One region of the Limosilactobacillus fermentum genome, then DNA from elsewhere that is predicted to be linked to it. Evidence: predicted binding sites of a transcription regulator. Region 1 holds the regulator's gene; each other region holds the start of a gene.
What was found. Region 1 encodes Rex, which represses fermentation and respiration genes when NADH is low (regulators of the CRP and FNR family bind a similar motif). Its sites were predicted from a motif close to TTGTGAANTANTTCACAA; they were not measured.

Region 1 (9,963 bases):
AACTCGGCCTTAAATTCGTTGGCCGTCTTATGTTCCTTACCCGGGTTTTCATCAAAGGACACGTGCATGGCGATGACGTAATCCCCAATTGAACGGGCGTAATTAATGGCGCCCATGGTGACCCGTGTCACGTTCCCGACTAAAACAATCACGGTGGCCCCGTCGTAATCATGCAACTGAACCTTAGCCTTTTCCGCTACCCGCAGTTGCATCCCCACCTTGATGTAGTGGGTGTGAATGACGTGGAACAGGTACAAGAGGGCCGGCATGATGATCAGGTACGGCCACACGTTGGAGAAGTGTTGCCAGAACAAGAAGATCACGAGGGCTAGTGAGATTAACGCCCCCACCAGGTTAATGGTTGACTTAACCAGCCAATTCCCTTCCTTTAAGCGGAACCAGTGGATAATCATCCCGGACTGCGAGAGGGTAAACGGTACGAACACCCCGACGGCGTAGAGCGGGATCAATAGGTTGGTCTTCCCGTGGAAAAGGATGATCAACACGATCGCCCCGACCGCCAGGGAAATAATCCCGTTGGAATAGCCTAGCCGGTCCCCACGGTCCATAAAGGCGTGCGGGAGGTACTTATCCTTGGCCATGTTGAAGGCCAAAATTGGAAAGGCCGAGAACCCAGTGTTAGCCGCCACGGCTAAGATCATCGCCGTCGACAGTTGCAAGAGGTAGTAACCTAGGCCCTCGCCACCAAAAACGGCCGCCCCAATCTGGGACAAGACGGTGTGGTGCGGGTTCGGTACAATTCCCAGGTAAAAGGACAGGAAGGTCACCCCACCGAAGAAGGCCGCTAAGATCAGGCTCATCATTGCCAAGGTGTTGGCGGCGTTTTTCTTCTTAGGAGGGTTAAAGTTCGGTACGGCATTGGAGATCGCCTCGACACCGGTCAAAGAAGATGACCCGGCCGAAAAAGCCCGGATGAACAGGATGGCAGACATCCCGGCTACCGGCGTCCCGTAATTGGCCGTGGCGTGGTAAGCCACGTGACCGGTAGCAATGTTATAGCCACCCCAGACGATCATCACCGTCATCATGATTATGAAAAAATAGACCGGAATGGTCAGGAAGTTAGCACTCTCACTCATCCCCCGTAGGTTCATGAACATGATGATCAAGACAATCACCACTGAAATATGGACCGAATAATTATATAGGAAAGGAATTGCAGACGTGATCGCTTCCGTCCCCGACGTCGTTGATACCGCCACCGTCAACATGTAGTCGACTAGCAGCGAGCCCCCGGCGATTAGGCCCCCGTTGCTCCCCCAGTTTTTGGTGGCGACAACGTAGGCGCCCCCACCGCTCGGATAAGCGTGGATGATTTGCCGGTAAGACAAGGTAATTGCTAACAACAGAACTAAAACAATGCCGGCAATCGGTAAGGAATACCAGATGGCGGCCGTCGAAAGGGTTACTAAAACCGTGGTAATCTGTTCGGTACCGTAGGCCACTGACGAAAGGGCGTCGGACGAAAGCATGGCCAAAGCCTTAAACTTCGTCAAGTGCGACTGGCCCTCGTCAAGCGTCTTTAATGGTTTCCCGATCAAGACACGTTTAAGATAGCGCCACATAAAATTTGTCTCCTCTTAAAAATAAGTCAACAGCTATTCTACACCCCGGGTGAACCGAATACCACCGTTTCTACGCAAAAAAGGTGGGTGCCCGAAGCCACAGCTCCGGTCACTCACCTCCCAAAAATTAATTTTCAAATTACATCATGCCGCCCATACCACCGGCTACTGGTGCTTGTGGTGCAGCGTCAGCGGGTTGTGGCTTGTCGGCAACAACGGCTTCCGTCGTCAAGAGGAGGGCGGAAACGGAAGCTGCGTTTTGCAGGGCCGAGCGGGTGACCTTCGTTGGGTCAACAATTCCGGCAGCGACCATGTCTTCAAACTTGTCATCAGCGGCGTTGTAACCAACTCCCGGCTTTTCTTGCTTCAGCTGGTTAACGATCACGGAACCTTCCAAACCGGCGTTTTCGGCGATTTGACGAACTGGGGCTTCCAGAGCCGCCTTCACAATCTTAATCCCGGTTGCTTCGTCGCCAGTTGCGGATGCTTCCACTTCGTCCAAGGCAGGGATAACGTTAACCAGTGCCGTTCCACCACCAGGAACAAAGCCTTCTTGCACGGCGGCCCGGGTGGCGTTTAAGGCATCTTCGATCCGGTACTTCTTTTCCTTGAGTTCGGTTTCGGTAGCGGCCCCAACCTTAACAACGGCCACCCCACCGGCTAACTTAGCGAGCCGTTCTTGGAGCTTTTCCTTGTCAAAGTCAGAGGTCGTTTCGGCAATCGCCTTCTTGATTTGGTCAACCCGTTCTGCAATGGCTTCCTTGTTGCCACTGCCATCAACGATCGTGGTAGCGTCCTTGGTTATCGTAACCTTGTTAGCAGAACCAAGTTGGTCAATCGTAGCGTCCTTCAATTGCATACCAAGGTCGTCGGAAATCACGGTCCCACCAGTCAGAACGGCGATGTCTTCCAATTGAGCCTTGCGACGGTCACCAAAGCCTGGGGCCTTAACGGCAACTACGTTGAAGGTTCCCCGAATCTTGTTCAACACAAGGGTTGGCAGTGCTTCACCAGTGATGTCATCAGCAATGATTAACAGGGCGCGCCCTTCTTGAACAACAGATTGGAGTAGTGGCAAGATGTCTTGAATGTTAGAGATCTTCTTGTCCGTAATCAAAACGTACGGGTTGTCCAGGTTGGCTTCCATCTTGTCGTTGTCGGTTACCATGTATTGGGACATGTAACCACGGTCAAAGCTCATCCCTTCAACCACGTCAACGCTAGTATCAACCCCACGGGAATCTTCAATCGTGATGACCCCGTCGTTACCAACCTTTTCCATGGCGTCGGCGATCAACTTACCAACTTCCTTGTTAGCAGCGGAAATGGAGGCGATTTGAGCGATGTCGTCCTTGGTCTTAACGTCGTGGCTCATCTTTTTCAGGCCTTCAACGGCTGCGGCCGTCGCCTTTTCAATCCCGCGCCGAATGCCCACTGGGTTAGCGCCGGCGGTCACGTTCTTCATTCCTTCGGTCACAATTGCTTGGGTTAAAACAGTGGCCGTCGTGGTCCCGTCCCCGGCAATGTCGTTAGTCTTAGAAGCAACTTCGGAAACCAGCTTAGCCCCCATGTTTTCGAAGTGGTCTTCTAATTCAATGCTCTTAGCGATCGTTACCCCGTCGTTAGTGATCGTCGGGGAGCCGTAACTTTGTTCCAACACCACGTTACGTCCCTTTGGCCCAATCGTCGTCTTGACGGTGTCTGCTAACTTATCAACCCCACGCAGCATTGCGCTCCGTGCGTCTTCTGAGAACTTTAATTCCTTTGCCATCTTTATCTCACCTCATTGAATTTCTTAGTCAACAACCGCAACTAAATCCTTTTCGTGGACAACCAGGTAGGTTTCACCATCGTATTCCACTTCGTTGCCGGCGTACTTGTCAAACAAGACCTTGTCGCCTTCCTTAACGGCGACCGCCACCACTTGGCCATTATCCAGCGTGCGACCTTGTCCAACGGCCACTACCACCCCAGTGGTTGGCTTGTTCTTAGCGTTGGAGGCTAAAACAATCCCCCCAACGGTTTGTTCTTCTTCTTGCGCCTTTAAAATGACACGATCTCCTAATGGTTTTAACATGGTTATCCCTCCATTATTTCAAGTCAATGATTAGTGGTTAGCACGGGGACGAGCACTCTGCTAGCACTCAACCCCCTCAAGTGCTAATTACATATTCTAATATAACACCTTTCCCCCGGAATGCAACCAAAAACTTTGACTAATTTTGACCAAACAAAAAAGAGGCTGGGAATTCCCAGCCTCCTTGCTGTATATCCGAATGTTAGACAGAAAAAGTGGCCAATCACCGCAGGTCTAGTGCCTAAGCAGGCCGAAGAACGATGCGCTCTTACATCCGACCCGCAGCGGAAGTTATTTTCCACTCTCTTCGGATTAATCTTCGTCGTCGGTCGTAACCTTGTTGCTTTCAATGAAGTAGATCAGTGTTTGCAACTCATTGGTTAAATCGATGTTTTGAACCTGCACGTCCTTTGGCACGGACAGGCGGACTGGCGTAAAGTTCAGGATCCCGTGAACCCCGGCTTCAACCAGTTGGTCGGTGACCGCTTGCGATTCCGAACCCGGCACCGTCAAAATAACGGCGTCGATTTGTTGCTCCTTAATCTGCTTTTTCATGTCTTCGACCGGGTAAACCGGAATCCCGCTCTTGACCGTGTTCGCCAGGGATTCCTTAGGGTCAAAGGCCGCTGAAATCCGCAGGTTGGTGCTCTGGTGGAAGTTGTAGTTCATCAGGGCCGACCCTAGGGAACCGACCCCCACTAGGGCGACGCTGGTTAACTTGTCTTGCTTCAAGATCCCCTTGAAAAAGTTCAACAACTTTTCGACGTCGTAGCCGTACCCCCGCTTTCCGAGCTCACCGAAGTAGGAAAAGTCCCGCCGGATCGTGGCAGAGTCCACCTGAACTGCTTCGGAAAGTTCCGTCGACGACACCCGGTGCTTATTAGCGTTCAATAAAACGTTTAGGTACCGGTAATAAACGGGTAAGCGCTTAGCCGTGGCACGGGGAATTTTACGATTTGGCATAATAATTCCTCCATTTCTTTGATTGTGAAATATTATTCCTTACTCATTCTAACAACCTCTAGTTTGTTTGTGAACTAACATTCATTACTTTTTGGTTATTTTTTCGGTTTTAAGATAAACTATGCTACACTTTGAAGTAGCTAAAATAGGAAAAGGATCACCACTCATGTTGTTACTTCAAACTAACGATGTCCTCCGCCGGTTTGGCGCCGACGTCTTATTTCACAATATTAACCTCCAGGTCGTTGATCATGCCCGCGTCGCCCTCGTTGGCCGTAACGGAGCTGGGAAGACGACCCTCTTAAAGATGATTGCCGGGATCACCCAGCCCGACGAGGGAACCATCACCAAGGCCAAGGGACTTTCCATTGGCTACCTAGCCCAGGATCAGGGCCTTGACAGCCAGAACTCGATCTGGGCGGAATTAGACACCGTCTTTGGTCCCCTCCACAAAATGGAAGCTGAAATTCACCACTTAGAAGGGCAGTTGGCAACGGTTGATTCAACCACCGACCGCTACCAAGAAATCTTAAGGGATTACGACCGCCTGCAAGAGCAGTTCCAAGAGGCGGGGGGCTTTGAGATTGACTCCCGGATGCGCGGCGTTTTGACCGGTTTTGGCTTTGAAGAAGAAAGCTACCAACGCCCCGTCAACTCCTTATCCGGGGGACAAAAAACCAAGCTGGCTCTAGCCAAGATCCTTTTACAAGCCCCCCAGCTACTGATCTTAGACGAACCGACCAACCACTTGGACATGGGGGTGTTAACCTGGTTAGAAGACTACTTAAAGGGCTACTCGGGCGCCCTTTTAATTGTCTCCCACGACCGTTACTTCTTAGACCGGGTGGTCAACGAAGTGTACGACCTCGATAACCAAACCCTCCACCACTACACGGGAAACTACTCGGCCTTCGTTAAAAACAAGACCGCCCGCTTGGCAACGGAAATGAAGCATTACGAACAACAACAAAAAGAGATTGCCAAGCTTGAGGACTTCGTTAATAAGAACCTAGTGCGGGCCTCCACCACCAAGCGCGCCCAAGCTCGGCGCCGCCAATTAGAAAAAATGGAACGCATGGAACGCCCCCAAACCGATGACAAGTCCATCCACTTCTCCTTTAGCTCCCAAAAGGAGAGTGGCAACGAGGTCCTAGACGTCGAAGGCCTCAAAATTGGCTACCAAGACACCGTTTTAGCTGGTCCCCTCACCTTTAACGAACGCAAGGGCCAACGCATCGGGATCATTGGCCCCAACGGGATCGGTAAGTCAACCCTGTTAAAGACACTGCTAAAAAAGATGCCGGCGATCGCGGGGACGATTAAGTTCGGCGCTAACCTAGACATTGGTTACTACGACCAGGAACAACAGCAGCTTCACCCGGAAAAGACGGTCTTAGACGAGGTCTGGGACGACCACCCCGAAATTGATGAAACCCAGATCCGCAACCTTTTGGGCTCCTTTTTATTCGTTGGTGACGACGTCTACAAACACGTCAGCGACCTGTCAGGGGGACAAAAGGCCCGTTTGGAGCTGACTAAGCTCTCCTTTGAACCGATTAACTTCTTGATCCTTGACGAACCGACTAACCACTTGGACATTGACAGTCGCGAGGTCTTAGAAGGGGCGATTAACGATTTCGACGGTACCGTCCTCTTCATTTCCCACGACCGCTACTTCATCAACCAGGTAGCTACCGATGTTTTAGCAATGCAAAAAGACGGCATTACCCGCTACCAGGGGGATTACGATGATTACCTACGGGCGGTCACCGAACAAGAACAAGCCAGCGCCGACGATTCAACCACCCCGGACCAAAAAAGGGCCCCCAAGGCTGGTTCCGCTGCCCAACAGTCCTACCAACAAAGCAAAGAAGCCCAAAAGGCCCGCCGTAAGTTGCAACGGACCGTTGCTGACCTTGAAGAACAGATGAACCAGTTGGGCGAACAACAAGAGCAAGTTGAAACCCAGATGGCCGACCCGGACGTGGCGACCGACATCGGCAAACTGACCGACCTGCAAAAAGAGCTCGACGCCCTGACAAAGCAACTAGAAGACGTCGAAGAACAATGGACCGCGGCCGCCGAACGGCTAGAAGAATTTGATAACTAAATTAAAACGAGGCTAAGAGCTAACAAACTACTCTTAACCTCGTTTTTAATTTTCGGCTGTTAATTGGTTATCCTTGGTCTCGCGTCTAAGTGTGGCCTGCAAGGCAATCCTCCTTAGAAGTTGACCTTAGTAACCTCCCCGGAAGAGAAGGTTCTTAGCTGACCATTAGGCGCCCTAACCACTAGTTGGCCTTGGTCATCAATGTTTTGGGCGATTCCGCTAAAGGTCGTTTGCCCAATTTGAAGGCTTACCGACCGCCCCAAAATCAGGGAGTGTGCCCGGTACTCCGGTAAAAAGATCCCTTGGGAATAGTCGGGGAGGTCGCTTAGGACTGCTTCGATCAACTCCGCAGCTAGACGGTTACGATCAACCGTGGCCGCCGGGTCAATTCCGGTTACCTTTTCTTTTAAGTCAGCCGGAAATTCCTTAGTGGTCAAGTTAATGCCAATCCCAATTACCAAAGAGGTCTGGCTAGTGGCTTCCAGGTCGGTTTGCATTTCCGTTAAAATCCCCACTACCTTTTGGTGTCCCAAGTACAGGTCATTGACCCACTTGTAACTCAGTCTTTGGGCGGGGAAAAACCGTTTTAAGACGGTTGCCACCGTTACGGCCACTCCGGTCGTTAACAAGCCTGGTTGCCCAGGAAAGGTAACGTTTGGAACCCCAATCGTCATATAAAGGCCCGTGGCTTTCGGGGCATAAAAGGCCCGGCCCCGCCTCCCGTAGGCCCCGATTTGGTGGTCAGCAATCACAACGAGGGGGGCGGTCGAATCTCCCGTTGCTAGTAGTTGCCGGGCCGTGGTTTGGGTTGATTCGAGTTCCTCTTCCACCACTAGTTTTACCTTCGTGGTGCCTAGGCCCAGTTCAATTACGGGTGCCAACATTTTAGCAGTCCCCCGGTAACAATAACCCCGTTTGCGGTCCGAATCAATTTGGTAGCCGGCCTGTTGGAGGGAACGAATTGCCTTCCAAACCGACTCCCGGCTAACGCCTAATTGGTCGGCTAGGCTCTGACCGGAAAACCACTGGTTTGGCGCTGAAAGTAAGTGGGCTAATAGCCGTTCTTTGGTCGCCATTAACGCCACCCCACCCGGTGGAGCTGTTGGCTAATCGTTACGCACAAGATGGCCTTCAACAAGTCCCCCGGCATGTAGACGACGCTCCCAATCAGGGCAGCCTTGAAGCTAATGTGGGTAATGAAGACTAACCCAATTGAACCCGCTAAGTTGATGAAGAGTACCCCACCGATTAAAACGGCGAAGAACTCCCATAACCAAGATGGGTTGGCCTTGAGGTTCATGATCGATGCGATGATCGCCGGGGCCAAGAGCCAGCCAACAAAGTAACCCGCTGAGGCACTGAAGAAGACGGCGACCCCGCCGGCACCACCGGTTAAAAATGGCATCCCAACGGCCACCAGGATAAAGAAACAAACCATGACCAAGGTCCCCTTCTTGGCCCCCAATAATTCACCCGCCAGCATGATCCCGGCGTTTTGCAACACAATTGGGGCCGGCAAAATACCCACTGGGATCCCCGGGAAGAAGGCTAAAACAATAATTACGGCTAGGACCATCCCGGCCCGGGTTAATTCAGTTATACGTGTACGACTTTGCGTCATTGATTTTTCATCCTTTCTCTTTTGTAACCCTAAAAAATCCAAGAGGGTTACAATCATGCCATGAAAAAGTCCCCCGCAAGGGACTAATTGAATAATTGCGAATAAATATTAAATTAAGTGGACACCTTTGTCAACGTAAATTACGTCACCGGTCACCCCGGTGGACAGATCGCTCATTAAGAAGGTGGCGGTGCCGCCCACCTCTTCGATCGTAACATCCTTGCCATCGACGGTCCGGGCCTTCGACATGGCCAATAATTCACCATGTCCTTGAATCCCCGTCACCGCTAAGGTCTTCAGGGCGCCAGCCGAAATGGCGTTGACCCGCACCCCATTTTTACCCATGTCACGCGCTAAATAGCGGACGTTGGCCTCTAGAGCCGCCTTGGCTACCCCCATCACGTTATAGTTAGGGATCGCCCGTTCGGCCCCAAAGTACGACATCGTGACCACGCTAGCTGGGTTCTTTAGCAACGGGGCTGCGGCCCGGCAAACGGCGATTAAGGAGTAGGCCGAAACGTCTTGGGCCAGGGCGTAACCCTCGCGTGAAACGTCGGTCATTTCCCCACCTAGTTCAGCCGGGTTGGCAAAGGCAACGGAATGAACCACCCCGTCCAGTTGGCCGAATTGTTCACCAATCTGTTGAAAGGCCCGTTGAATGCTTTCATCACTGGCCACGTCACATTGAATCATCCGGTCGGCCTTTTCTTCGCCCACTAGCTTAGTCAGGCGCTTTAAGGTCCGTTCCCGGTTGTAGGTGTAAATTACCGTAGCCCCTTGCTTTTCCATTTCCTGGACACAACCCCAAGCAATCGAACGACGGTTGGCAACCCCCATCACCACAATCGTCTTGTTCGCTAATAATCCTTCCATGAGTCTGTTTAATCCCCCTAAAACTTTCTGTATCGTGCCCGGCGCCGCTTGAGGAGTTCCTCGGGCGTCAGCTGGGCCAGCGTTGCAAGTTGTTTTTCTAAGACAACATCAATGTTTTGAATGGTTGCTTGGTGATCAGTTGTTTCTTCGATGATCCCTTCAATCACCCCTTGTTCAAGGAGTGCCTGGGGGGTCATCTTCATGACGGCGGCCGCTTCCGGTGCCCGACTACTATCCTTCCACAGGATCGAAGCAAAACCCTCCGGCGAAAGGACGGAGTAGGTGCTCTTTTCTAGCATCCAGATCTCATCGCCACAGGCCAGGGCTAAGGCGCCCCCACTGCCCCCTTCCCCGTAGATCAGGGTGATCAGTGGGGTCTTAGCCTGACTAATCTTGAGCAGGTTTTGGGCAATTGCCGATCCTTGCCCCTGTTCTTCGGCGGATTGGCCCGGGTAGGCTCCCGCCGTGTTGACCAAGGCAATCACCGGCCGGTGGAACTTAGCGGCGTTTTCAATTAAGCGCAGGGCCTTCCGGTAGCCACCAGGTGCCGGGCTCCCAAAGTGCTTGGCAACCCGTTGACCAACCGTCTTCCCACGGTCGGTGGTGATCACCGTAACTGGGCGGCCGTGATAGGTGGCTAGCCCCCCAATGATCGCCGGGTCATCGGTCCCGTTGCGGTCCCCGTGCAGCTCAAAGAAGTTATCAAAGAGTTGGTTGATGATCTCTAGCCCCG
Region 2 (9,963 bases), 760 kb from region 1:
AAACCACCTTCAGGCTCCCCAGTCGGTTCGGTTTGCCCATCGGCTGAAGCAAGCGGGGGTTGAAGTAGGGGCGCCGCTCTCGTTAAACCAACTAGCCGATCGACTGGCCACGCAGTTAGGGGGTGCTGACAACGATGAATAGCCGCGTCTTGTTTGGGAGCTTTGTCCCCGTCGACTCCGTCTTGCACCGCTTGGATCCGCGCTTAAAGTTAGTGACCTGTTTTTGGTACGTGGTCATTATTTTCTTTGCGAAGGGCCCGTTAACCTACCTACTCTTGGTGGCGATGCTAGGCGCCATGATTGGGCTTTCAAAGGTTCCACTGAAAATGTATTGGGCGGGGCTTAAACCGCTGCTGTGGGTAATCGGGCTGACAATTGCTATCCAGGTCCTCTTTTCATCGGGGGGCCACGTTTACTGGCACTGGGGCTTGATGGCGATCACTAGTGGGGGGATCAACCAGGCCCTCGTGATTCTCGCCCGGTTTATTTTGATTGTCTTAGCCTCAACGGTTCTAACCGCGACCACGCCACCGTTACGGCTAGCCGATGCCATTGAGTCGTTAATGAAGCCGCTTAAGAAAATCAAAGTGCCGGTCAATCAGATTGCAATGATGATTTCAATTGCCCTGCGCTTTATTCCGACGATCATGGATGAAGTTAACACGATTGTTAAGGCCCAGCAGGCCCGGGGGGTGGATTTCACCTCCGGGAGTGTCTACACCCGGGTCAAGCGCATGGTGCCAATCATGGTGCCCCTGTTTGTCGGGGCCTTCCGGCGAGCCGAGGATCTGGCGGTGGCCATGGAGGCCCGTGGCTACGATCCAGATCAGGAGCGGACCCGCTACCGTCAATTAACCTGGCGGCGCCCCGACAGCATTGCGCTGGCGGTGGTGGTGATAGTGTCAGTGCTCTTCTTTGTTGCCCGGATTTTGCTTTAAGAAAGGACGTTTCTTGTGCACCGTTATAAGATAACCTTTGCCTACGACGGCAGTAACTTTGCTGGCTTTCAGGTCCAGCCCGGCGAACGAACCGTTCAGCAGGTCCTCGAACGGGCCGTTAATAAGATCGCTAAAAAACCACAACCGCCGCTAATGGTCTTCGGTTCCGGACGTACCGACGCTGGCGTTCACGCCCTCGGTCAGGTCGCCCACTTTGACTTACCATACCAAATTCCGGGGCCGTCCTTGGTGCGGGCCCTGAATTCAAGCCTCCCCCTCGACGTCTTGGTGAAGGAGGCAACAGAAGTGGCGCCGGACTTTCACGCCCGCTTTGATGCCCACCATAAGCGCTACCGCTACCGGGTGGTGGGGGGGGAGTTCACCAACCCCTTTAAGCGCAATTACACCGGCCATTACAAGTACCCGGTCGACGTTGAACGGATGCAAACAGCGGCCCAGGACTTCGTTGGTGAACACGACTTCACCTCCTTTGTTGCCTCTGGGTCGCAAGCGACCAGCAACGTTCGCCGCATCGATGAGGTAACCGTGGTTCGGGATGAAGAAAACGACGAGGTGGTCTTTGACTTCGTTGGTAATGGTTTTTTGTATAACCAGGTCCGGATTATGGTGGCCTTCTTACTGGAGATTGGTAACGGCCGCCGCCCCGTCGATGACGTTATGCGGGTAATGAAGGCCAAGAACCGCGATCTCGCCCGGGGAACGGCGCCGGCCAGTGGCTTATACCTGGTGGAAGTGACCTATGATTCCCCGGCGAATTCACAAAATGATTGACGCCAACGGGTTTAACGAGTAAACTACTAAATGGTATTTCTTTTCCATAAATTACTCGGTACACAATTTATTGTAAAAGAAAGACAAATATTGGAGGAACTTAATCGTGAGAACGACATACATGGCAAAACCTGGTCAAGTTGACCGTAAGTGGTACGTTGTTGATGCTAAGGGCATTTCCCTTGGTCGTTTGGCTTCTACTGTCGCATCTATTTTACGCGGTAAGAACAAGCCAACCTTCACTCCGCACGTTGACACCGGTGACTACGTGATCGTTATCAACGCCGCAGAAGTTAAGTTAACTGGTAAGAAGGCAACTGGGAAGATCTACTACCGTCACTCCAACCACCCGGGTGGTTTGAAGCAACGCACGGCCGGTGACTTCTTAGCTAAGGATCCTGAAAAGATGGTTGAACAAACTATCAAGGGGATGCTTCCTCACACCTCGCTTGGTCGGAAGATGGGGATGAAGCTGCACGTTTACGCTGGTGAAAGCCACAACCAAGCAGCTCAAAAGCCTGAAGTACTCGACATTACTAACTTAATCTAAGGAGGGAACGGAATTGGCTCAACAAGTACAATACAGTGGTACTGGACGTCGTAAGGATGCAACCGCACGCGTTCGCTTGGTACCTGGTTCTGGTAACATTACTATGAACGGCAAGGCAATCGAAGACTACATTCCGTTTGCCAACTTACGCGCCATCGTGAACCAACCATTTGCCGCTACTAAGACGGAAGGTCAATACGACGTCTTGGTAAACGTAAACGGTGGGGGCTTCTCTGGTCAAGCCGGTGCAACCCGTCACGGGATCGCCCGCGCTCTTTTGACCGTTGACCCTGACTTCCGCGATGCCCTGAAGAAGGCTGGTCTCTTAACCCGGGACCCACGGATGAAGGAACGTCGCAAGCCAGGTCTCAAGAAGGCCCGTAAGGCTTCTCAATTCAGCAAGCGTTAATCTACGGGTTACGCTTATCAAAACACCGGCTTGCCGGTGTTTTTTCATGCTTACTTGAGGATAAAAGTTAACTTGACCGGGTTGTGGTCGGCGTAGTCAAAGTCGGTGTTGATGTTAGTGGCGGTTGCCGTGACGTTGTTAGAAACCAAGAAGCCGTCACAAACGGTCAGGTAGTTGACGCCGGAGCGATAGGCAAGGTCGGTGGAACGAACGGTCGGCACCGTTTCGCGGTTTTGGGCCTTGACCATGGTGAAGCCCTTGGCGACCATGCTTTGGTCCAAGACGGAGACCCAGTCGGGCACTTTTTCTTGGCTGGCGAAGTGGGTTAGCATGTCCTTGCCCAGGGCGTGATTGTAGTTACCGCCGACGATCACGTAGTTGCTGGCTAAGTATGCCCGTTCAATGACGGCGTTTAAAAGTTTCATCTGGGCCTTACGCATCTTACCGCCCTTGTCGTAGGCGGACATGTGGCTGTTGATTAAAAGTAGTTGCTTGCCGTTAGTGACCGGGATGGTGGTGACGGCAAAACAGCGATCCAGGTCGGTAAACTTGGAGATAAAGCTGTTGGTGACTGGGTACTGGCGCCGGGTAGCACTGCCAATGTGGTAACGACTCAGCGTTAAAAGGCCCGATTGAACGCTACCGTGTGGGTCGGTGAGTGGCCACATTAAAAAGGCCGAGTGGAAGTTATTGGCAAAGACGTGACCGTAACCGTGGAACTTATTTTCAACCATCCTGACCTGGTTGACGTGCTTGGAGCGGGTCGAATTGGTGTCAATCTCTTGAAAGAGCATGAAGTCGGCTTGTTGGGCTTGCATGACCCTTTCAACGCCCTTAGTATCGGTTAAAACTACCGCCTTGGAGCGGGCGGTCCCGTACTTGCCCCGTGTCTTGGTGCCGCTTTTAAGCTCGCCGGCGTCCATGAAGAAACTAAACTGGTGGTTGTAGGCCCCAAAACCGACGTTGTAAGTAGTGGCGGTGTAGACCTTACCGGTCGTTAGGGTGGCTGCTTGATTGTTGCCGATCGTTAGTTTCTGGTGGTCGGGAATCCGGTAGTATTGGTGTTGCATGTATAAAACGTAGCCCCCGACCACTAGTGCTAGGGTGGTGATTACCGCCAGCAAGGTCAGGGCGCTCCTCTTTAAAATCCGCATTGATCTTTCCTCTCTCATTGATTTTATTAGCATACCACAGGTGAAAAGGGTTGCTAAATAAGCAACGCCCTTCTTGGGATCACGTGATTATTACTAATAAAATAGGGGCACCGCTCTGTTAATTAAACAACGTACGGGAACGAGGGGGAAGTTGATTGATTTAACGTTAAATCGAAGCTTAGGGTTGGAAAAGTCAAAAGGGGGATAGCTATTCTTTGTGAAGTCTGTTACAATTAAAGCCGTGATCAAGTTTTCACAAACTAAACAGATTGAGAGAAAGCGGGGAACCCCACATGTCAAAGAAAGTTGCTTTAGTTACTGGTGCCGGCCAAGGGATCGGGGAAGCCATTGCCAAGCGTTTAGCCAAGGACGGTTTTGCCGTTGCCTTAGTGGCTCGCCACGCCGACGCCTTAGAAAAGGTGAAGCAAGAAATTGAAGCCGAGGGTGGTCAAGCCCTGGTGGTAACTGCCGACGTTGCCAAGCGTGACGAAGTCTTTGCAGCCGTTGAGAAGACTGTGGCAGAATTAGGTGACTTCAACGTGATCGTTAACAATGCCGGGGTAGCCCCGACCACGCCGATCGACACGGTGACGCCAGAAGACCTTGATTACGTCTACTCAATTAACGTTGGGGGCGTGATTTGGGGGACCCAAGCGGCCCACGCCGCCTTCAAGAAGTTGGGGCACCCGGGTAAGATCATCAACGCCACTTCCCAAGCCGGGGTGGTGGGGAACCCGAACCTGACCGTTTACTCCAGTTCTAAGTTTGCCATCCGCGGGATTACCCAAGTAACCGCCCGTGAACTAGCCGAAGAAGGCACGACCGTCAACGCCTTTGCCCCGGGGATCGTGAAGACCCCAATGATGTACGACATCGCTCACAAGGTTGGCCAAAACGCCGGTAAGGACGATGAATGGGGGATGCAAACCTTCGCTAAGGATATCGCCTTAAAGCGCCTGTCTGAAGCGTCTGACGTTGCTAACGCCGTCGCCTTCTTGGCTGGTCCAGATTCTGATTACATCACCGGTCAAACCCTAGAAGTCGACGGTGGGATGCAATTCCACTAACATTTAGGTGAGTGGTTACCAACCTCCTCGACAGGTTAAGGGCCACGTTAACTAATCGTAAAATTAAAATATTAAACGGGCTGGGGAAACACGATTTTTCCCGGCCTTTTTCTATTCCTTGAAGTTTAACGATAACCGCGGGCTTAGTGGCTAAGTCTGCTAGATTGAGTCGCACTTCCAGATAGCGTGCTCCCCAATCACAGGCCTAGTGGCTAAGTACGGACGGAGAACGATGCGTACCGCATTAACCCCGTCCTAGCTTAGCCCACGACCTGTTTGATAGATTGGGTCGCACTTCCAGTTTAAATCTTCCACAAAAATTAGTAATCTTCCCCGCCTAAATGCGGTAAGATGAAAGTACAATTATCTGAAAAATCTGAGGAGGATATTTTTTGTGGCTAAGCGAAGGAGACGGACAAAGAAGGGGGCTAAAAAGTCCCTCTGGCTGGTCGCCGTCCTGATTATTTTAATTGGGTTAATGGGGAGTTACGTGGGCTATCACTTGTACCAGCGCCACGTCCAGGAACAAATCATTGAAAAGCAGCAAAACGCCAAGAAGTTGTTCATTAAAGAAATTGCCCCCGAGGCCCAGGCGATGCAAAAGCAGTACCACGTGATGGCCTCGATTACGATGGCCCAAGCAATCTTGGAGTCGGACTGGGGGACGTCGGAACTCTCCGCTAAGTACCATAACCTATTTGGGATTAAGGGAACCGGGGCAAACTCCAAGTTGCTCTCAACCAAGGAATACGTTAATGGACAGTGGGTAGTGATCAAGGGACGCTTTAAGGTCTACAGTTCCTGGAACGATTCAATTGCCGACCACACTAAATTGATGCTTAACGGGACCGACACCAATCAGCAAAACTACCAAAACGTGATTAACGCCACCACCTATCAACAGGCCGCCGTGGCCCTTCAGGATGCGGGGTACGCAACTGATCCCGATTACGCTTCCAAGTTAATCAACGTCATTAAGTCTTATAACCTCCACAAGTATGATGAGTAAGGAGCCTCACCACTAATGAAAGAGCTAGAAGAAAAAATTCGTCAATTTGGAACTGTGTTACCCGGCAACGTCTTAAAGGTGGACGCCTTTTTGAACCACCAAGTCGACCCGGTTTTGATGCAACACATTGGCCAGGAATTCGCAGCCCGCTTTAAGGACGCTAAGATCACCAAGGTTTGGACGGTTGAATCCTCCGGGATTGCCCCCGCCGTGATGACCGGGTTAGCCCTGGGGGTACCAGTGATCTTTGCTAGAAAGCACAAGAGCTTAACCCTAAATTCCGGCATGTACACGGCCGATGTCTACTCGTACACCAAGAAGACGACCAACCAGATCTCGATTTCCAAGCGCTACGTGGATAAAACGGATCGGGTCTTGTTGATTGATGACTTCCTCGCCAACGGGCAAGCGGTAGAAGGGATGTTGCAAATCGCTGACCAAGCCGGGGTGGAAGTTGTTGGTGCCGGCATCGTGATCGAAAAGTGTTTCCAACCGGGGTCCGCTGAACTCGCTGCTAAGGGCGTTCGGGTTGAATCGCTAGCGAAGGTTTCGTCACTTGCGGATGGTCAGGTAAGCTTCAAACAAACGGAAGGGGAAGATTAAGATGGCGGGACAAAACCTTTTGTCCCAGGGGAAGACCCTGGGCATCATCGGCCTAACCCAAAAGGACTGGCCGCTGTTGGTGGCGGCCAAAAAACTGGGGTTAAACGTGGGCGCTTACGTTGATCACTCCCAACCCCAACTAACCAAGCTGGCCGATTTTACGATTGTTGGCAACTACCGTGACCGTGACAAGCTGACCGAATTTGGCCAAAACAGCGACCTGGTCATTTACGCCAGCTCCCTAATTGCCCCGGTTGCCATCAACTACCTGACCAACTTTACCCAGGTTCCCCAAGGGGTTGCGGCCTTGGAAATCGTCCAGGATCGCTTGATGGAGCGGGCCTTTTTGGATGAAATTAACGTCAACGTGTCCCCTTACGTCACGGTGATTTCACTTGATGACGTTTACCAATCGATTGACTCGATTGGCTACCCGGCGGTACTCAAACCCATCCAACGGGGGTTGGGCGAACAGAGCCTGCGGATCAATCACCAATCAGACATTGCCTATGGTGACGACTACATTCAAGGTGGGGCTTACCTACTGGAATCCTGGATTGACCACAATACCGAGTACAGTCTGACGGTGGCCACGGACGGGGAAACGGTGGTTGCTTACCCGCTGGTTGAAGAGTTTTTCAACGAGGACCGGGAGCTAATTGAGGCCACCACCCCAACCGAAGTTCCGGATGCTATGCGCGACGAAATGGTCCGGATCGCCACCGAAATTGCCAAGAAGCTGGGCTACCGTGGTGTGATCACCGTCCGTTTTTACGCAACGGCTGCCGGAGCGTTGTACGTGAATTCCTTTGACCTGGAGCCAACCATCTCCGGGAACATCTTTGACGAGGTGGCCGGGGTAAACCAATACGAACAAATGCTGCGGGTGATCGGGGGAATGGCGATCCACGAACTCCACCAGCTGCAGCCGGCCGTGTTAGTGCCACTCTACGATAACCAATTAGCCTCCGCTACTAGGCAGCAGGTCCTAAAGGAAAACTGGAAGTTCCGCTTCTTCCCGGCCGACACGACTAGGACGAAGGGCGTGAAGGGGTTAGTTTGGGTGACTGGTGGCCCAGACGCCTTGCTCAGCGACCTGTTAAATCAGGTTGACACAACCGAAATCTTGCGGCCGAAAACGTCGCCAACGCAACCAGCACCGGAAGAAGAATAGTTAAGGGGCGGGTGGTTTACGCTTACCCGCTGAACTTAAAATGGGGCTCCAGTAACCTTCGGCATGGCCGATCGCCTGGGGCCTTCTTAGTGTAGTTAGGGAAGGGCATCAGCCAGGTATTTCCCGGGAAATTTGGTATAATGAAGGTTACGATTTAAAGAGAGGATGGTATTAGGCGTGCAGAACCAATCGATGTTAGAGGGAATGAACGATAAGCAAAGCGAGGCCGTGTTGACGACGGAAGGCCCCCTACTAGTAATGGCGGGGGCTGGTTCCGGTAAAACCCGGGTCCTGACCCACCGGATCGCTTACTTGATTGAGGAGCGTCACGTCTTGCCGTGGCACATCCTAGCAATCACCTTCACTAACAAGGCCGCCCGGGAAATGAAGGAGCGGGTCGCTAAGCTCCTAGGTGAGGCCGGCAACGACGTCTGGGTGTCGACCTTCCACGCCCTGTGCGTACGGATTTTACGTCGTGACATTGAACAGCTAGGCTACAACCGGGCCTTTACGATTGCCGACACCAGCGAACAACGGACGCTGATTAAGCGGATCTGCGAGGAACAAAACATCGACACCAAGAAGTTTGAACCCCGGCAACTGCTGTCGGCGATTTCAAACGCCAAGAATGCGATGGAGGATCCGGCCACCTTTGCTAAGAACCATCAACGCCCCTTTGACCGGATGGTGGCGCGCGTTTACGAAGCCTACCAAAAGGAACTGGAACGCAACCAGACCCTGGATTTTGACGACTTGATCATGAAGACGATCGAGCTCTTCAAAAAGGCGCCGGAAACTTTGACCTACTACCAAGATAAGTTCCACTACATCCACGTTGACGAGTACCAGGACACCAACGACGCCCAGTACGAATTGGTGCACATGCTGGCCGAAAAGTACGAAAACATCTGCGTGGTGGGGGATGCCGACCAGTCAATTTACGGCTGGCGGGGGGCCAACATGAACAACATCTTAAACTTTGAGCATGACTACCCTAACGCCCATTCCGTGATGTTGGAACAAAACTACCGCTCAACCCAAACGATCTTAAAGGCGGCCAACGAAGTGATCGCCAACAACTTGGAACGTAAGGACAAGAACCTCTGGACCGAAAACGGCGCCGGGGAAAAAATCTCCTATTACCGGGCCCAAAACGAGCACGATGAAGCGCAGTTCATTGTCAAAAAGATCCAAGAAGAACGGGCCAAGCACAACTACCAATACCAAGACTTCGCCATCCTTTACCGGACCAACGCCCAGTCGCGGGTGATTGAAGAAACTTTCCTAAAGTCGACGGTTCCTTACACGATGGTTGGTGGCCACCGCTTCTACGACCGGATGGAAATCCGCGACCTCTTGGCCTACCTGACCTTGATTGTCAACCCGTTGGACTCAATGTCCTTTGAACGGGTGGTCAACACCCCCAAGCGCGGGATTGGGATGACCTCCGTCGAACGGTTACGGGAGTTTGCTCAGGAGTCCAACTTGCCACTGCTGGCGGCGGCCCAAAACGTTCAAAACGCCAACGCCATCTCGGCACGGACCCGCAATAAGATCGAAGAATTTGGCCAGTTAATCGCCGCCTTACAAGACGAGGCCAAGGTGCTTTCGATCACCGATTTGACCGACCAGGTGCTGGAACGGACCGGCTACCTAGCCGAATTGCAGAAGGATAAAACCCTCCAGGGGCAAACCCGGCGGGAAAACCTGGAGGAATTTAAGTCGGTGACCGCCGAATACGACCGCCAACACGAAGACGATGAGGGAATGGACCACCTACAAAAGCTAACCGACTTCCTGGCCGGTTTAGCCCTGGTGTCCGACCAAGACGACGTCGATGAAGCGGAACCCGCCGTTACTTTGATGACCCTCCACGCCGCTAAGGGGTTGGAATTCCCGGTCATCTTCTTGATCGGGATGGAAGAAGGGGTCTTCCCGTTGTCCCGGGCCATGACCGACAACAAGGAATTAGAAGAAGAACGGCGCTTGGCTTACGTGGGGATCACCCGGGCTAAGAAGAAGCTTTACATCACCAACGCCTTTTCGCGGATGCTGTATGGTCACATCCAACGCAACCGGCCGTCGGAGTTTGTCGAGGAAATTACCCCCGAACTGATGCAATCAGAGAACCAAAATCAGGGTGAACGCTCGTTAAGCGGTCGGATCGCCGGGGGCAACTCCTACGCCTTTAAGGCCGCCACGGCCACCACTTACCGGCGCCCTTCTGATGCGGGGAAGCGGGTCGCCCCGAAGACCAACACCGGGAC
Region 3 (9,963 bases), 600 kb from region 1:
GCACCTTGGTGGTTGCTAGGGTTGGCCGGAAGTCTTGGCGCGCGACGTCGGTAACTAGTTCCCGGTTGGCCGCCCGGTCGAAAGGAAACTGCTGTTTAACTACCCGGAGTTGGTCATAAACGTGTTGGTCGATGCCGTGTAGCGTTTCTGATACGCCGGGTGCAAGTAGACCCTGCTGGTAGTTGGCACGGGTAACCTTCATGAAGCCATAGGGCCAAGATGGCGAATTAATCAGGCGCGGGCTCTGGTCGACGGCCACTACCCCCGCCAACGGATAGTTAGGGTACCGGGTTAAGAAGTCATAGATGACACTAGCCCCCATTGAGTGACCAATCAAGATGGGGTAGTTGATGGTTGACAAAGCGAGCAACTCTTGGAGGTCCCTACTGAGGCGGTGAATGCTGTCGAGGTTGGGATCAAACTGGGAGGAACCGTGATTACGTTGGTCGTAGGTTACGACCTGATAGCCGCGGCTGGTAAAGTATTCAACTTGACGCGTCCAAACTTGCTGGTAGCCACCAAAGCCGTGGATGAAGATCAGGCTTTGGCCGTAACCAACGACTTGGTAGTTAAGGCGGAGTCCATCATCAGTTCTTAGTTCCATGATCATTATCCCCTTCCATCACACTGGCCAAAAAGATGGTGGCAATCAGGAGGTCGGCCGCCCCACCCAGACTGAGGTGGCGGTCAGAAAAGTCCTTCTCTAGGTTGACCAAGAATTGACGACCTTGTTTCGTTGTTAGACCACCGAGCTCAAAGAAACGGTCTAACTGTTGGTCCTTCCATGCTAAGATGGCTGGGTCCCCAGCCCGCTTAACTAGGGTCGTGTCATCGGTGTGGCGGGCAATCTTCAAGAAGGTGGTTAGCTGGCGGTCATTTTGGTTCATCCCCCAGTTAGCCCGCCAGGTCGGCAGGCCATACTTGAAAACGGTTGGGAAACCGCTCGCCGCTTCCCCCCGGATCCCGGTTTGCCCGTAGGCTAGGTACTGGCGCTCCCCGGCGGTCAGCTGTTGGCCATGCTTTAAGCCATCCAGGTCGGTCGCCAATAGGTTAGCCAACATCTCTTTGACAACCCGTTGAACGTTCAACTGGGTAACTGGCAACTGACGCCCCTTCAGCGTCGCCACGGTTCCAGTCAAAATGCCCAGCGAAAAAATGGTGCCCTTGTGAGTATTAACCCCCGCTGTTGCTTTGAACATCGTCGTTTCGGCCCGCTGACCGAGGAGGCGAAGTTGGTTAAAGAAAAGGGGCGCAGGTTGTTCGGTCGGGAAATTGAGGCCGGCCGTGGCCGCCTGCTTAAAGTAAGGGCGTAGACTGGTGGCGCTTTGAATAAAGGTGAAGACATCCATATCTGGGTGGGCGCGGTGCTCAACTGGGTTAACCAATCCTGGTTTGGGCCAGGTGACGACTTCGTTTAACATTGCCTTCACCGCTTGGTCCGCCAGTTGCTCAGCAACAGTCTCCCGTTGGTTAGCCGCGGTTGCTTCGTCAATTAGTTTGGCCACCCGGGCTTGTAGTTCTTCAACGCTGTGGCGCCGTGACCGTCCACATTCCTTAGCCGGGCGCCCGCAGATTAGACAGGTCCGAACTGTAAGATCAAAATCCCCCCGCGAAAGTGAGTGGGATTCCCCGCCGTTGGTGATTAACACATCGAGGTCAAAGAGCCGGTTGGCTGGTTGGCGCTCTTCGAAGTGGACGGTCCCCTCCTTGACGGTTACGCCAGCGCTATATAATAGGTAGAAACGTTCCGGACCGGTTGGAGCATCCTCCCAAGAAGTCGCAATTTCAAAGGGTTGTCCGCACGCTAGCCACTGGTCCTCAAGGCGTGCTAAGCCGGCGGTAAAGAAGGCTTGGATGGCAGCGCTGTTCTTGACTGGCCCCGGGATATTTAGCTTGCAGGCGACCACCACCTGGGAAGGGTGTTCTCTTAATAACTGTGCCTGCGTGGCTACCCGCCGGTCGCGGTTGGCTAAGACCGCTGGGATCTCTACATTGGTCCCTTCAAATACCTTGCTCACCATTGTTAGTTCCTCCTAATTATATTATGTAAATAAAAGGGTACCGGATCAAGGTAACCCTATTCTGACGCTACTTGATCACCAAGTACTTAGACGAGGCCCTGGCGCGCGGGATCGTGGACATTAACATCCACACTGATTACGCCCGGAACGCCAAGCTGGAAAAGCAATTAAGCCAGGCCCTGAACATCAAGCACCTCTATATCCTACGGGAACCCGTTAGCCCTTCTAAACGCCAAGGGGTCCTGACCAGCTTTGCCGCCCACCAGGTTCAAGCCGCCATTGCCCAATCGCATGTGGTGGGGCTTTCCTGGGGGGAAACGGTCTTTGCCGTCTTGGATGCCTTTAGCCTCCAGGAAGCCGATGACCTGACCTTCACCCAGTACCTGGGCGAAAACATGAAGTACCGCTCTTCATCCGGGTCAATGCGAATGGTCCAAAAGGCGGCCTCCAGTTACGACGCCGGCTACACCACCATCCCGGGGCCCCTTTACATCGTCAATGATCAGGTCCGCCAAGGCCTCATCCAGGAACCCTCGATGACCGAAGCCTTTGAAAATGCCGCCCAGATGGACATGCTCTTATCGGGACTGGGCACGATCGAGTCCATCAACGCCATTCCCGCCTGGCGCTCCGCCAAGGAAGCCATCTTCCCCGGCGTCGACTTAGACCAAGTGGCCGGGATGGCCTTCGGGCGCCCGTACGACATCAACGGGAACTTTTTGATTGACCAAGAAAACGATAAGACCTTCTCGCTACCACTGGAACAAATCTTACAGGTTCCCCGTCGCTTTGCCGTCGTTCAGCGCCGTAGCAAAGCCTCCGCTGCCCTGGGGGCCTTACGGGGGGGCTTTTTTACCGACATGATCTTCACTGAGACGATTGCCATGAAAGTGCAAAAATTACTGTAAGAACTCGAAAAAGCCGTCGCTTCGCAGGTGCGAAGTGGCGGCTTTTGATTTGACATTTGGTAACTATTCGCCTGGCTTGTAGTCTTCATCGATGATCAGGACCGGCTTGATCGTCTTCCCGGACCCAGAATCGGCGTTGGCCTCGTTAATCTGATCGAAGGTGTAGAACTTCTCGGTCTTGTCGAAGTCAAACATCCCTAACTGGTAGAACTTGATCAAGCGTGGGATGTCGACTTGTGGGATCGAGTCCCCCATGTTGACACCGACAATCGTCTTGTCTGCTGGGCACAAGTCATCCCAAGTGTTGATGTCGATGTGGTTGGCGGTGACGGCAATTGGCGCCAAGACCCCACCTTGGGCCAGTGCCTTGATCGCGTCTTGAATCACCTTAGAAACCCCGGTCGTGTCGACGGCGTAGTCAACCCCGTGGCCATCGGTAAGGTCCTGGATGGCCTTAACCATGTCAACGTTCTTACTGTTGATGACGTCGGTAGCGCCGAGTTCCTTGGCCAATTCAAGTCGTTCGTCGTGAATGTCAACGGCAATCACGGTTGTGCACCCAGAAATCCGTCCGGCCATCATGGCAGCTAGCCCTACGGCACCTGTCCCAATTACGGCAATCGTAGAACCCGGTTCTGGCTTGAGCGTGTTAAAGACGGTCCCTGACCCGGTTACGTAACCACAGCCTAATGGTCCGAGCTTACGTAAGTCCAGTTCCTTTGGTACCTTAACGGCATTGCGTTCCCGGACCACCGTGGTCGTGGTGAAGGAGGATTGGTCAAACATATCCGCCACGTCATGCCCGTTTTCGGTGAAGTGGGCACTCCCGTCCGGACGCACCCCTGACAGGTTGTTAGCGGCGTAGTGGAGACACTTGGTTGGCATCCCCTTCATGCAGTTGACACAGTTTCCGCACCCGTAAAAGGAGAGGATGACGTGGTCACCGGGCTTAAAGTCCTTAACTTCGGGGCCGACTTTTTCGACGATCCCAGCGCCTTCGTGTCCCAGCACGATAGGATAAGAAATCACTGCATCACCCTTACGCAAGGCTTCGTCGGAGTGGCAAATCCCCGAAGCCACCATGTGCACCTGAATGTCATCAGCCTGCATCTCAGCCAGTTCAACATCGTCCTTAATGGTAAATGGCGCACCTTGTTCTTCAACCACCGCAGCTTTAATCTTCATAATTCACGTCTCCTTTGCTTGTGATATAAATTACATAACTATTATAGAAAACGCTTTCAAAAATAACAAGTGGTTTTATCAGGGTGTTTACTAACTTGGGAGGATACGTATTTATGCCGGTTAAGAAAAAACACCAGCCAACGCTAGTGCTTAATTGTTTCAATGGACTTAAGTTTATCTAGCGGGATGCCATTACCATATGATATCGAATCCGTTGTATTGTATACGATACAATCTTTTTCAGGTCCCACATCATTTTCTTGGTATTCATCGTCAACATCCAGAAAGAAAATCTTCTTGGACGTTCCGTCTTTAAACGTAATGGTCACCCAAGTCCGTTCATATTCCCTTAGGAGGTCATATATTTCAGTATGTGTGTCGATCATCATCTTTATTCACTCCCCAGTACTACTTAATATTCTGTCACAGAATGGTTGATTTTTAATTGCCTTCCATGCATTCGTATTGGCTGAGATAGCCTGACGCATTGCCTGCATGGAATTAGCCGCCTGGACAGTATCAACAGTGATCCGGGTCGCCATTTCGTTTTGAACTTTAGCTATTTTTACCTCCTTTCTGCATAATAAAAGCCAGCTATTTAAGCTGGCTCCGCCGTTGATTAATTAACTGAAACTTGAAAGCTGATAACCTCGCCTGTTTGACATGGTTATCAGCTTTCAAGTTTCAGTTATACAGAATAAGGTTGGTGCTTTATTAGGGATATGTTTGAGGAGAGATCATTTAATACCAGCAAGTTAGGCGTCTTGTTGAGCTGCCCGTTGTTCTTCTGCAGCAAGGCGATCCTTGATGTATTTGGCAGAGGTAGCGAGCTTTTCTTTTTCAGCAGCGGTAAGGTCCAGGTGAAGTTGTTCCACCACCCCGTCACGACCAACGACTGCGGGGTAGGAGAGGTACGTTCCGTATTCTTCACGGTAATTTGAAACTGGCATTTCAGTCCGGGCATCACTTAGTAGGGCATTGGTAAGCCGGACTGCGGCAGTAGCAACACCGTAGTTGGTATACTTCTTTCCCTTATAGACCATGTAGCCTCCTTGCCGTGCGCGTTCTTCCATGTCGGTAAGGTCGAGGTGCCGTTCATCCACCAGATCTAGTACTCGTTTGCCGAGAACCCGGACTGTTGACCAGGCAGTAAATTGGGAGTTACCGTGTTCACCAAGATTGAAGCCGACCACGGATCGTGAGTCAACATGGAGGGCTTCCCCAACGCATGCGCGCATTCGTGCGGAGTCTAGCAGGGTCCCCGTACCCATCACGTGATTCTTTGGTAGCCCCGTGAGCTTCTGATACATTGAAGTGATGACGTCACAGGGATTGGTAACGTCGACAAGTTTGCCATGAAAACCGTTATCGACGAGTTTCTTAGCGACCAATGGAACCTGAGTCCGGGTAAATTTAAATTCTGCAAAGCGGTCGTGATCGGGTGTGTCCACCAGCTTAGACTTTCCCAGAGTAGAGATTACAACGTCACAGTCAGCTAATTGTGAATCATCATTAACGGTTAAGTTTGTGTGGAACGGGAGATTCGCCATGGCGTCACGGAGGTCAAGCGCATCGGCACGGACCTTTGCTTCGTTAGTATCATAGAGAGCTAAATCATCAGTGAATCCACCAGCAACGAGATAATGGGCGACAGTTGCGCCAACGTGCCCCATTCCAACTACTGCTACTTTCCTTGTCATAATAAAACTTCCTTTCGATTATCGTATTGTTGCCTTTAATCTTACTAATGTCAGAAATATCACTGTCTGCCATGATCACCACCACCTTTAATATCAAAACAAAAAGCGTCCTTTCTAGCTCTTGATAAATCTAAGAACTAAAAAGGACGCTTGTGCGTGGTACCACCTTTCTTTACGACATAATGTCGCCTCAACCAACCGCCACAAATAATGTGGTATTAGCCGGCACGGTAATGGGTGCTACCAATACGCTCTACTAGGGAATCCGTTCGGCGTACGACTCACGAGTGATTAGTAGGTGCGGCCTCTCACTGGTTCACACCACCCACCAGCTCTCTTGCTTCGGCCTCATCGCTGTTTCTCGCTCAACGTCTTTAACTTGTTTCAATTGATTGTTAAGTACTATATCACTAGGCAGATAGGGAAGTCAAGATAAAAATTAAAAAAAGATGAGAAAAGATGGGTGCAAAGGCAGACAATTTATAGTATAAATTCGTTTGATAGCGGGCATTTCTTGAGGAAAAATTATTGACACGTTAGCTTAGATTGATTATAGTTTGTTTTAAAATTTGATTAGAAAAATGAGGAGGTGAGTGCAATGGTTGGTAATATTAATATTTCTACAAATACAGCCACCCTCACCGCCAATAGTAATGACGTGATGGGCGTGAAGGATTAATAAAAAGGATGGTGGATAATTGTGTTTGGCAGATTGTAAGAAATAACTTGAACGAATTTAATGACGTAAATTAAGCAGGAAGATCTCGATTGGTGTGCGCCAGTTAAGACATTTAAGTGGCCGTGAATTCAGATACCAATTGATTTGAACCAGCTGGCGATCACTTAGTTCTTCAATGGCTTGTCCCTTGGGAATAAACCGTCGCAAAACTCGGTTACGGTTTTCATTACTACCACGTTCATGTGGTGAATAAGCATGGGCAAAATAAACCTGAGTACCTGTTAGCTGTTCAATTGTCTGATAGTTAGCGAACTCTTTACCATGATCCACGGTAAGCGTCTTGAGCTTGTCTTGAAGTTGACTAGCTAGTTCAAGTACGGCTTGAGTCATGGACTGACTGTCGCGACCATGGAGCCGTTTAACAATTGTCAGGCGACTCTTACGTTCCACAAAAGTAGCCACAGCCTGACCTTTACGTTTACCAGAAAGTACGGTATCAGCTTCAAAGTGGCCGAATTCCTGGCGAGTTTCGACTTTATGAGGACGCTCCTCAATGGAGCGGCCGTGATTGAACGTACCACGGAGCGGCCGTGATTGAACGTACCACGCTTTTCTTTAGCACGATGACGACGAATTCCATGATCAGGCAAATCGGGCAACTGTACATCAAGCCAGCCTTGATCAATCCAGTTATAGACCGTCTTGTAGGCAATCCCCACCACATGGGCAACTTGTTCAGGGGACCACTTCTGGACTTGAATTTTTTCCTCGATCAAGTGTTTAAGGTTTTTAGTGAGCGAAGACTTCCGCCCCCGTTGACTAACCTTTCGTTCAAAGTCAGTTTGCGCTAGCCCAGCCTGGTACTCACTATTTAGCCGGTGAAGTTCGTTAAAGATGGTGGTCTTACTAAAGCCTAAGTAGTTAGCGATGTATCGCAAGGAACGTCCTTCATTATGAAGCGTTTCAATGACAACACGGTTCTGGAATGATAAAATAGTGGTGCTCATCAAGGTCCTTCTTTCTAATGGATTGTGTGGTAACACCATTAAAGACCTTGATGGGTTTTTCTGTCCACTTAAATTTTACAATCTGCCATAATGTAAATTTTCCAAAGTGAGTCTAAGTAGCGCCGTTAGAGTAATTACCTGAAAAGAGCGGCGATGCAAAAGACGACCAGTTTCAATTCCACCCACCATTTCCTCATATCTGGTCCTCCCCTCGATAAATTATGTGTGCTTTTGCGTACTGGTTGCAACACTAATACAAAATCGGGGCCAACTTAAATCGACTGCGTAGTGGCGCCCCTTTCGTAACAGTTAGCCGACGACTTCTCGATTGATTTACATAATATAAAATTAAAAAATGTGATTTAGGTAATCCCCCAATGGTCACCCGGCAACTTTCTAAGCATAATAGTAGCCAATTTGTGAATTAATGTTTATGATTGTTGGTTGGTGCTGGGACGTTCATCAGGGTGATGGTTGCGGTAGCCGTTAATCGGTCGTTAACCAGCAGCCGGGCTTGCCAGGTCTGAAGTGTGCGGCCGACGTGGTCGGGAGTTGCAACGACAAAAATTACACCTTCCCGTATCGCTTGAAGGTGTTGTGTGGTAACATTGACCCCGACCGCGATTCGCCCCGGCGCTACGTTGGCGTTAGCCCCTAGGGAGGCTGCGGTTTCCGCCAGTACGGTGTTAATTCCGCCGTGAACGATCCCGTACGGTTGCAAGTGCTTTGCTTGGACCGGCATGGAGAGTTCAACGCGGTCTTTGGTCACCAAGTCCTGGTGAATGCCTAAGTTTTCAAGTAAATTCATTTTTGTACCTCTGGATTTTGTAAAGGAGTTTGTTATGACGAGTGCTAACTGGACCCCCGTTAAGGAGTATTCCGAAATTATTTTTGAACGCGACGATAAGATCGCCAAGATTACGATGAACCGGCCGGAAAAGCACAATGCCTTCACCCCGGTAACGGTCGCCGAAATGATCGACGCGTTTAACATCTGTCGTGATGATAGCACAATTGGCGTGATTATTCTTACCGGAGCCGGCGATAAGGCCTTTTCTTCCGGTGGTGACCAATCCGTGCGGGGTAACGGGGGTTACGTGGGCCCCGACCACATCGCCCGGCTCAACGTTTTGGACCTCCAACACTTGATTCGGATCATCCCCAAGCCGGTGATTGCCATGGTCAAGGGCTGGTCAGTCGGGGGCGGGAACGTCTTACAACTGGTTTGTGACCTGACGATCGCCGCCGACAACGCCATGTTCGGGCAAACGGGTCCGAAGGTGGGTTCCTTTGACGCCGGTTATGGCTCGGGTTACCTAGCCCGGGTGATCGGCCACAAGCGGGCCAAGGAAGTTTGGTTCTTAAACCACTTCTACACGGCTGACGAAGCTTACCAAATGAACTGGATTAACAAGGTGGCGCCCCTAGCTGAGGTCGAATCAGTTACTTTAGACTGGTGTCATGAAATCTTAAAGAAGTCACCGACCGCCCTTCGCTTCATTAAGGCGGCCATGAACGCCGATACAGATGGTTTAGCGGGGCTTCAACAATTTGCCGGTGACGCCACGATGCTTTACTACACGACTGACGAAGGAAAGGAAGGGCGCGACGCCTTTAACCAAAAGCGCGACCCCGACTTCGATAAGTTCCCGAAGTTCCCGTAGGAGGCCGTCATGGAGATTCCAAATTGGCTCCTCAAACAGGCTTCGCTAAACCCTAACCGGGTGGCGGTTAACGACGGTACCACCGCCTACACCTTTGCCCAGCTGGTTCCCCTGGTCGCCCACCGTGCTGGCCAGATTCAAGCGCAGACGGACCAGCCCCGGGTTGGGGTGATGACCCACAATAACCTGGCTGGTTACTTAGCCGCCCTGGGGGTCTTAGCCGCCGACAAGACCATCGTTTGGCTAAATTGGCGCCTCGCCCCTGAAGAACTGAGCCGCCAAATCGGCGACGCGGGGCTCGACCTAGTCTTAGTCGATGACCAACTAGCCGACCGCTATTACGGTGGGCACCGGGTCCTCTGTTCGGAATTGACAGCCGGCACTGCCCCGGCGGCAGTGTTGACGCCGACGGTTGACCTAGACGCCGTGGCCTCGATCATGTACACCTCGGGAACCACCGGTCAGCCAAAGGGCGTCTTGCAAACCTACGGCAACCACTTGGCCTCCGCCATTTCGTCATCTTTGAACCTCGGGGTGTTGCCAAACGACCTCTGGTTGTGCGTCGCCCCCATCTTCCACATTTCGGGCTTTTCAATTCTAATGCGGGGCCTGATTTACGGGATGGGCGTTCGCCTAGTCAACCATTTCGATGCGCAAGTGGTCAACCAAATCCTGGAGGACGAACCGGTTACGATCATTTCGGCCGTTCCCTACATGCTAAAGAAGATGCTCGAAGACGTCCAAGCAAATGACCACTGTTACTCATCGGCCTTTCGCCTGGTGCTACTCGGCGGTGGGA

Region 2: a site for Rex is predicted at 4,059-4,076, ahead of FG166_RS07905 ((S)-acetoin forming diacetyl reductase). Genes of this name have one in related genera too.
Region 3: a site for Rex is predicted at 4,133-4,150, ahead of FG166_RS05205 (NAD(P)-dependent alcohol dehydrogenase). Genes of this name have one in related genera too.

The regions. Positions count from the first base shown of each region.
Region 1 covers NZ_CP040910.1:439,306-449,268, reverse strand. Annotated here, with positions in the region: gene FG166_RS02135 (APC family permease) at 1-1,586, opposite strand, end outside; gene groL (chaperonin GroEL) at 1,726-3,357, opposite strand; gene groES (co-chaperone GroES) at 3,382-3,663, opposite strand; gene FG166_RS02120 (redox-sensing transcriptional repressor Rex) at 3,976-4,626, opposite strand; gene FG166_RS02115 (ABC-F family ATP-binding cassette domain-containing protein) at 4,793-6,736, shown strand; gene FG166_RS02110 (biotin--[acetyl-CoA-carboxylase] ligase) at 6,850-7,812, opposite strand; gene FG166_RS02105 (biotin transporter BioY) at 7,812-8,357, opposite strand; gene fabI (enoyl-ACP reductase FabI) at 8,466-9,230, opposite strand; gene accA (acetyl-CoA carboxylase carboxyltransferase subunit alpha) at 9,248-9,963, opposite strand, start outside.
Region 2 covers NZ_CP040910.1:1,566,519-1,576,481, reverse strand. Annotated here, with positions in the region: gene FG166_RS07935 (energy-coupling factor transporter ATPase) at 1-142, shown strand, start outside; gene FG166_RS07930 (energy-coupling factor transporter transmembrane component T family protein) at 135-938, shown strand; gene truA (tRNA pseudouridine(38-40) synthase TruA) at 954-1,730, shown strand; gene rplM (50S ribosomal protein L13) at 1,837-2,280, shown strand; gene rpsI (30S ribosomal protein S9) at 2,294-2,689, shown strand; gene FG166_RS07910 (endonuclease/exonuclease/phosphatase family protein) at 2,740-3,843, opposite strand; gene FG166_RS07905 ((S)-acetoin forming diacetyl reductase) at 4,137-4,910, shown strand; gene FG166_RS07900 (glycoside hydrolase family 73 protein) at 5,305-5,919, shown strand; gene FG166_RS07895 (xanthine phosphoribosyltransferase) at 5,935-6,522, shown strand; gene FG166_RS07890 (ATP-grasp domain-containing protein) at 6,524-7,696, shown strand; gene pcrA (DNA helicase PcrA) at 7,862-9,963, shown strand, end outside.
Region 3 covers NZ_CP040910.1:1,038,969-1,048,931, forward strand. Annotated here, with positions in the region: gene FG166_RS05190 (alpha/beta fold hydrolase) at 1-604, opposite strand, end outside; gene citG (triphosphoribosyl-dephospho-CoA synthase CitG) at 588-2,021, opposite strand; gene FG166_RS05200 (sugar-binding domain-containing protein) at 2,093-2,929, shown strand; gene FG166_RS05205 (NAD(P)-dependent alcohol dehydrogenase) at 2,993-4,114, opposite strand; gene FG166_RS05210 (hypothetical protein) at 4,258-4,503, opposite strand; gene FG166_RS05215 (L-lactate dehydrogenase) at 4,870-5,814, opposite strand; partial or broken gene FG166_RS05220 (IS30 family transposase) at 6,551-7,500, opposite strand; gene FG166_RS05225 (PaaI family thioesterase) at 7,925-8,308, opposite strand; gene menB (1,4-dihydroxy-2-naphthoyl-CoA synthase) at 8,343-9,164, shown strand; gene menE (o-succinylbenzoate--CoA ligase) at 9,174-9,963, shown strand, end outside.